One region of the Brevibacillus sp. FIR094 genome, then DNA from elsewhere that is predicted to be linked to it. Evidence: predicted binding sites of a transcription regulator. Region 1 holds the regulator's gene; the other holds the start of a gene.
What was found. Region 1 encodes Rex, which represses fermentation and respiration genes when NADH is low (regulators of the CRP and FNR family bind a similar motif). Its sites were predicted from a motif close to TTGTGAAATATTTCACAA; they were not measured.

Region 2: the regulator Rex is predicted to act here: its motif matches at 1,576-1,593, upstream of ACQ5DJ_RS10170 (nitrate/nitrite transporter).

The regions. Positions count from the first base shown of each region.
Region 1 covers NZ_JBEAES010000002.1:70,876-75,091, reverse strand. The annotation lists partial or broken gene dinG (ATP-dependent DNA helicase DinG) at 1-1,059, shown strand, start outside; gene ACQ5DJ_RS01530 (ComEC/Rec2 family competence protein) at 1,101-2,006, shown strand; gene ACQ5DJ_RS01525 (redox-sensing transcriptional repressor Rex) at 2,022-2,645, shown strand; gene ACQ5DJ_RS01520 (amidohydrolase) at 2,662-3,966, shown strand; gene ACQ5DJ_RS01515 (hypothetical protein) at 4,030-4,209, opposite strand.
Region 2 covers NZ_JBEAES010000009.1:160,843-165,058, reverse strand. The annotation lists gene ACQ5DJ_RS10180 (trypsin-like peptidase domain-containing protein) at 1-118, shown strand, start outside; gene hcp (hydroxylamine reductase) at 217-1,512, opposite strand; gene ACQ5DJ_RS10170 (nitrate/nitrite transporter) at 1,658-3,157, shown strand; gene ACQ5DJ_RS10165 (Crp/Fnr family transcriptional regulator) at 3,241-3,948, opposite strand; gene ACQ5DJ_RS10160 (hypothetical protein) at 4,135-4,216, shown strand, end outside.

The sequences.
Region 1 (4,216 bases):
CTTTTACGAACGACTCCGCAAGAGGAAAAGCCTACTTTTGCGGTACGCAGTCTACTGACAGATTTATTCGGTCTCATCAAAGACTGGCAAAACACTGTGGAGCTGCTTCACTTCTTTTTGCTTGAGCAAGATGCCGAGTATGTATATTGGATGGAAGTAGAGTCCCGTACAGCTCGCAAGCAGGTCCATTTGTCAGCAGCGCTCTTGAAGGTTGCCGACTCACTGGCAGAACCACTTTTTGCGCAGAAGCGGAGTCTGATCTTGACCTCAGCCACTCTGACGGTCAAAAACAGCTTCTCCTACATCAAAAGCCAGTTTGGTCTCGACCAACTGCCCGAAGAACGAGTGCGTACCTTGTCACTGCCATCGCCGTTTCATTATGAAGAGCAGGGGTTACTGTTGATTCCATCTGATTTCCCCGCACCAGGCAAAGAGAGTGATCATACGTATGTGGAGGCGGTCATTCAAGGGTGTGTTGATGTCGTATTGGCTTCGAAAGGAAGGACGCTGATTCTATTCACCTCCCACTCGATGCTTCGACTTGTTTACCAAGCAATGAAGGAACGCCTTGCGGAGGCCCCAGAACCGTATACGTTATTCGGTCATGGGATTGATAGCAACAATCGGAGCAAGTTGGTGCGTCTGTTCCGAAGCATGGAGAGAAGTGTCCTGCTTGGGACGAGCAGCTTCTGGGAAGGCGTGGATATCCAAGGGGAATGGCTGAGTAGTTTAGTCATTGTTCGCCTCCCGTTTGCACCGCCGAATCATCCTGTCTATCAAGGAAGGGCAGAGCTTTTGAAGGCAGAAGGAAAAAATGCTTTTATGTCCTTGTCTCTTCCACAAGCTGTTCTGCAATTTAAACAAGGGGTAGGTCGATTAATTCGCCACCACTTGGATCGAGGGGTCGTGATCGTTCTTGATACGCGTGTGGTTGAGTCGAGATATGGACGCTCATTCCTTCAATCTTTGCCGCCATTTGAGATCGAAAGTGGTCCATGGCCAACGCTTCGAGAGCGTATAGAGCCATTCCTTAGTATGCAATCCCTGTCAGATTCATAAAATGAAGCAATAGTCTCATAGGGATTAAGGTGATAAAATAAATGTTATGGAAAAAAGAGTGGCGTTGGTGGATTGTAGTTCTTAGTGCGATTTTCCTTTGCGGATGCTCGATTGATAGCCATTTGTATGTACAAGAAGCAGCAGTGAAGATAGATGACCCATTTGAAACAGAGACAGAACAGGAATTTTCGGGTCTCATTATCACCTACTTGGCACTTCCACATGGTGAGAGTACGCTTTTGAGAATGCCAGGCGGCAAAACGATGCTGATTGATACGGGTACGGCAGATGATTGGCCCGTTCTCTCGGCACGCTTGGCAGAGCTCAAGATCACACGGCTCGACTATGTAGTGTTGACGAACGACCAGCCCGAGCATATGGGAGGCTACGCTTCATTGAGCCAGCAAGTGCTTGTTGATGCCGTCATTTTGCCCAAGCTGATCGCATCATCGCTTCGCCATGTCGTGCTGCTTCGCTCCAACCAAAAGCAGATGGAAGCAGAGCAAGGACAAGTACTCACTCTTGACCAAGAAATCTCCATGGAAGTTTTGCTCCCGGATGAACCGTTATTTTTATCGCCTCAGAACAATTCCCTCGTTTTTCGATTGACGCACGGTCAATTACGATTTTTATTTATGAGCGCCGTGAATGAAAAAGCAGAAGAGCGACTGTTGGAACGGCAAAATGACAGACTGAAGGCGGAAGTGCTAAAGGTAGCGGGTCAGGGGAGCAATCAAGGATCTTCGCAACCATTTCTGACGAAAGTCGATCCACAGGTCGCCATTATTCAGACAGGTGGATCGCGGGATCAAATGAAAGACGGCCAGGCAGAAGTCATGGAGCGCTTGGGTGAGTCATGGGCCGAGACATACGTTACCAGCCACGACGGTTCCATTACCATTTTATCGAACGGAAAAGAATATCGGATTTTGAAGCAAAAGAATTAAGGGGGAAGACCGAACGTGGCAAAACACGAAAAGATTTCAGAAGCGGTCGTCCGTCGTTTGCCGATTTATCTGCGTTACCTCAGTTATTTGCAACAGGTTGAGGTGACCACCGTTTCCTCCCAACAGATGGGTAAGAATCTTGATGTGAATCCTGCCCAAATCAGAAAAGATCTTGCAGCTTTTGGTGATTTTGGAAAAAAGGGAATCGGCTATGATGTCGATTATCTGGTGGAAAAAATCCGTGAAATTCTGAAGCTAACGGATGAAATCCGTGTCGCTTTGGTCGGAGCTGGGCATTTGGGCCATGCTATTAGTAACTACAACGCTTATTTGAAAGATAACATGCGGATTGCGGCCATCTTTGACAATAATCCAGAGAAGCAGGGCAAAAAAGTCGCAGGTATATCGATTCAGCCTTTATCAGAGCTGGAAGAAACGGTCGTCGACAAGCAAATCAAGCTGGCGATTATTACGGTACCGGCACCTGCAGCGCAATCCGTATGTGATCAGTTGACTCAAGCGGGTATCAGGGGGATCTTGAATTTTGCCCCTACGACGATTCGCGCAGGAAAAGATGTTCGCATTCACTATGCGGATGTGACGTCCAACCTGCAAAGCTTGGCCTACTATTTGACGTAAGAATGGAGTGTTTACTATGAAAAAGACGATCCTCATTCACGCAACAGTTATTACGGTTAACGATACGAATGAAGTCATTTACGATGGTGCCGTAGCATTCGAAGGCAACAAGATTACGTATGTGGGCCCAACTCCTGAGGACCTGTCGGAAGCGGGATACGATGAAGTCATCGATCAAAAAGGTGATTACATACTGCCTGGCTTAATCAACACGCATGGACATGCTGGTATGTCCCTCCTACGTGGTTATGCAGATGATTTGCCACTGCAACAATGGCTGGAAGACAAAATGTGGCCATTGGAGGCACAATTCACGGGAGACACAGTAAAATGGGGTACCCAGCTCTCACTTATCGAGATGATTCGTACCGGTACCACTACATTTGTGGATATGTATGATCACATGGATGTCGTGGCGAAGGAAGTCGATGCTGCTGGAATGCGCGCTCGCCTTTGCCGAGGGATGATTGGTCTGTGCTCCGAAGAAGAACGTCAAACAAAGCTCAAAGACGCGACTCTTTTTGCAAAAGAATGGCATAATCAGGCGGACGGACGTATTACCGTCATGATGGCACCGCATGCGCCGTACACCTGCTCGCCAGAATTTATTACCCAAATTATCGAAAAAGCTGATGAGCTTTCCTTGCCGCTTCATATCCATATGTCTGAAACAGCTTGGGAAGTCGGTCAAAACGAGAAGGACTACGGGCTTCGTCCAGTTGCTCATTTGGAAAAACTGGGAATGTTCAATCGCCCAACACTCGTCGCGCACGCTGTTCACTTAACGGATGAAGAAATCGACATTTTGGCAAAATACAATGTGAGAGTTTCTCATAATGTAGTGAGCAACCTGAAGCTGGCTAGTGGTGTTGCGCCAGTTCCGAAAATGTTGGCAAAAGGTGTAAGCGTGTCACTGGGTACCGACAGCTCGGCGAGCAACAACAATTTGAATTTATTTGAGGAATTGAAACTCGCTGCGATATTGCACAAAGGTGTGAATAACGATCCAGTAGCGGTTCCAGCAGAGGAAGCACTTCGCATGGCTACTCGTTATGGCGCAGAAGGGGTATTCCAAGAGGAAACACTCGGAAGCATTGAAGTAGGCAAGCAAGCTGACTTGATCGTTCTGGATAGCCACCAAGCCCATTTCCACCCGGCACACCAACCGATTTCACACGTGGTATACGCAGCAAATGGACGAGATGTGAAAGATACGATTGTAGCGGGTAAATTCTTGATGCGTAATCATAAACTGTTGACCATCGATGAGGAGCGCGCGATTTATGAAGCAAACCGCGTATTCCAAACGCTAAAACGGTAAAAGGCTCCTGTCAGGTGGGGGACAGGAGTAAGGCAGTGCAGGTGTAGGTAGGGGAATTGGATACTACGACGTTCCGTTGTTCATTTTTGCCACAGCTTTTGTCAGGAGATGATGGCGAAAATGAAGAGTGGGTGTGTGCGACCATTGACGCAAGGGAGACGACAATCCTGCCCAGGAGACGCGGTATTCCTGTAACAGAAACCCAAGTATGTCAGGAGATGTGGTTTGTTGCGAAGATGTCACGCGCTCA
Region 2 (4,216 bases), on a different contig from region 1:
TGCAAAATTGCCATTCCTGTCTTTGAGCGCCGAACCACTTGTAAGTGGTCAAAAGCTACTGACTGTCGAAGCGGAGTATACGGACTGTGCAGCACTTATCTGTTTCAGAATGGCTTAAAAAATGGGTATAAGCTTCAAGGACTAAGGGGTAAAATGAGGCACCTTCCTGTTAGAAGAAGGTGCCTCATTTTGTTATTTTCCGTCACAGGTAACGGCTTATTGCGTGATTCCCAGCATTTGCTTCATATCTTCTTGGGCATCACCAATCAATTGGATATGGAACAAGTCTTGTAGTACTTGCAAAACACCTGGCTGAATGAACTCAGGTAATTTTGGGCCAATCCGTATATCTTGTATCCCCAGGCTAAACAGGCCGAGCAGGATGGCAACCGCTTTTTGTTCAAACCAGGAAAGAACGATACTTACTGGCAGTTCGTTCACTTCACACTCGAAGGCATCGGCTAATGCAGCTGCAATCGTAATGGTAGAAACCGAGTTATTGCACTGTCCCAAATCGATATATCTTGGGATGTCGGTACCTGGTACGGTGCCGAAATCTACATCGTTAAAACGGAATTTTCCGCATGAAGTAGTAAGAATGACTGCTTCTGGCGGTAAGGACGTAGCCAATTCACGATAATACTCGCCGCCCTTGCCAGGAGCGTCACAACCAGCGATGACGAAGAAACGTTTGATCTTTCCTTCCTTGACTGCCTGAATGATTTCAGGGGCGATGCCGAGGACGGTTTTGTGATGATACCCGGTCGTCAATGTCAGTTCCGATTCGATGGAAACCTCAGGAAGAGACAATGCTTTCTCAATGAGTGGCGCAAAATCGTTATCTACAATTTTCGTCACATTTTCCAAACCGGTTATATCATACGAAAAGAACCGATCGGCGTAGCTGCCTCGAATGGGCATCACACAGTTTGTTGTAGCCAGAATGGCGCCTGGAAATTTCTCGAACAATTGACGTTGATCGTACCATGCTTTCCCGATGTTCCCTTTCAAATGAGGATATTTCTTCAGTTCGGGATAGCCATGTGCAGGCAGCATTTCGGAATGCGTGTACACATTGATACCTTTGCCTTCTGTCTGTTTTAACAGCTCTTCGAGAGCAAACAGATTGTGCCCCGTAACAACGATGCATTTTCCTTCTATTTTATTTTGCGAGACTGTGATTGGCTCTGGGACTCCGAAATGATCCGTATGAGCCCGATCCAAAAGCTCCATGACTTTTATGGCGGCTTTGCCTACTTTCATGGCCATTTGTAAATGTTCGTCCAAGTTAAAATTCACATTCGTCAATGTAAAATAGAGAGCTTCCTGTGTAATCCCGTCCACTTCAGGATCGATATAGCCTAGTTGACGAGCATGTGTTGCATAAGCGGCAATTCCTTTTAAAGCAAAAATAATTGTATCCTGAATACTCGCAAGATCTTCATTCTTTCCGCAAACGCCGATGACCTTACAACCACCTGATGGAGTCTGTTCACATTGATAACAAAACATGTATAATCCACTCCTTCGATTCAAGATTTCGCTTTGATTATAAGCGGATCGCCTGGAAGGAGGCTGTGATTAAAATCACAACGGGAAAAAACATTGCCTCTTATCATAGTGAATGAAGAAGATTCCCAAGTTGAGGGGTGTTGTTATGGTACGAAAATGGCAGTTGCCGTTACAGACGTTAAGTCTTACGGTCGGTTTCATGGTATGGGTCATTCTGTCATCGCTCATGCCTTTTATCAAAGAAACCGTACCCATGAGTGCAGGCGAAGTGGCGTGGGTGACAGCGATTCCAGTCTTGCTGGGATCGTTGCTGAGAATCCCCGTTGGATATTGGAGTAACCGATTTGGCGCGAGAATATTATTTAGTATAAGCTTTCTCTTGCTGCTGGCTCCTGTTTTTTATATTAGCCATGCGACCACTTATACAGATTTGTTACTAGGCGGGCTATTTTTGGGGATAGGCGGAGCGGTGTTTTCCGTTGGTGTCACTTCTCTCCCCAAATACTATCCGAAAGAGAAGCACGGTTCTATAAACGGAATCTACGGTATGGGGAATATTGGTACAGCGATAACCACTTTTGCAGCGCCAGTTCTGGCTAAATCGTTTGGATGGGCCACTACTGTACAGATGTTTATGCTATTGCTTGCGGGATTCGCTGTACTTACCTTCTTGATGGGGGATAAAAATGAACCGAAGGTAGTGACTCCTCTTGGTCAGCAGATCAAGAGTGTCTACAAAAATGAAAAGCTATGGTTAATCAGTTTGTTCTACTTTATTACGTTCGGTTGCTTCGTCGCTTTCACCGTGTATCTCCCGAATTTTTTAGTGAGCAATTTCCAATTGGATAAAGTAGATGCAGGTATGAGAACAGCAGGGTTCATTCTTTTGGCGACACTGGCAAGACCATTGGGAGGCTGGCTAGGAGATAAGTGGAATCCCTTCAAGGCATTGATGATTGTGTTTGTCGGGCTTGCCTTGTCTGGTATTGTCTTATCGTTTTCGCCATCGATTTTGATGTATACGGTAGGGTGCTTGTTGGTGGCGGTATGTGCCGGAATTGGTAACGGTGCCGTGTTCAAATTAGTGCCGATGTATTTCTCGCGACAAGCGGGGATTGTAAATGGGATCGTATCTGCTATGGGGGGATTAGGAGGATTTTTCCCGCCGTTGATATTAACGATGCTGTTTAATCTGACGGGGCATTACGCGATCGGTTTCATGGCGTTATCTCAGTTTGCACTGGTAAGCTTGGTCTTAGTGATGTGGATGTTTTATCAAGAGAAGCTGCAGCTCGCCGCCACCATTATGGAAAAGACGGGAGAGGCGATACTGATTACCGATACACGAGGAGTCATTAAAAGTGCGAACCATGCTTTTACGAAAGTGACCGGTTATGAGATGAAAGAGGTGATTGGCAAGTCTCCCAATATTCTAAAATCAGGCAGACAGGGTGCCGACTTCTATCAAAAGATGTGGGACTCGATCAAGAAGAATGGCTACTGGCAAGGAGAGATCTGGAATCGCCGGAAGAATGGAGATCAGTACCTCCAATGGTTAACAATCAGCGCGATTCTGGACGATGCAGGAGACGTCGAGTACTATGCGGGCATGTTCAGCGAGCTTGCGGAGCAAAGACATGGATAAAGAAGCTTGAATCACTTATGAAAAAAAGTCTTGGACGGACAAGTCCAGGACTTTTTTCGTGTAGAAAAGTATGTAGAGTTTGCTCACATTTGGCAAATATCAGGAGGGCAGTCATCACAATAAATCGCCTCTTTTAAATAGGCAAGGTCCTTAATCAAGATATGCCCCTGGGGAAGTAGATCGATGGTGTCCTGTTTTTTTAGATCGGAAAGCATCCGGTTGACACTTTCTCGTGTCAGTCCAATGAATTGTGCCAAATCGCGATTGGTAAGAGAAAGGTCGATGAGGATTCCTTCGGGGTGTGGCTTGCCGTACGTGTTACTCATGCGGATTAGCGTTGAATACAAGGCACCGATTTTGCCATTGAGTAGCAGATCACGAAATTTAGATTGCATCCGCCTGTTCATCAATCCCATCCAACGCAGGAAGTCTACGCAAAATTGACCGTTTTTGATGAGCATTTTTTCCAACTCTTGGCGCGGGATGATCCATATCTCACCCTCCATCAACATGGTGCCTGTGGAGGTGTACGTCAATTCCTGTTCGAACAGCCCGGAGACGCCGACTAACTCTCCTGCCCCAAATACTTGCAGTGTCAGTTCTTTTCCATCGTTGGTGTTTTTAGTGAGCTTAATTTGGCCCGAAGAAATTAAGAATAGCTGATCGGCTCTTTCACCATCCAAAAACAGAACGGCTCCGGGAACGAATTTTTTCCTAACAGAAAACGTTTCAAGGCTATTCACAAAATCGGAAGAAATCTGCTGTACAAACGTTGTGCCATTTCCGGTCATGTGGGTCCTCCCTACAACAAGGATACAAAGGTAACTCATTATATCATCCGAAATCGATGGTTTGGGAAGAGAAAATCGTCCTGATTATGGCAGTGGTGTGAGGTAAATCACAACCTGAGCTACGAGCCATTGCTACAATGACCTCAAGCGAAAGGAAAAAATGAGCAGCAGCAGGGAGGGTGTTGTATGAACTATCTATTTGCTTCCAAGGTGGCGAAGCGTGCTTTTATCATCATTGCTTGCTTGTTCGTCCTAAGTTACGTGGGAA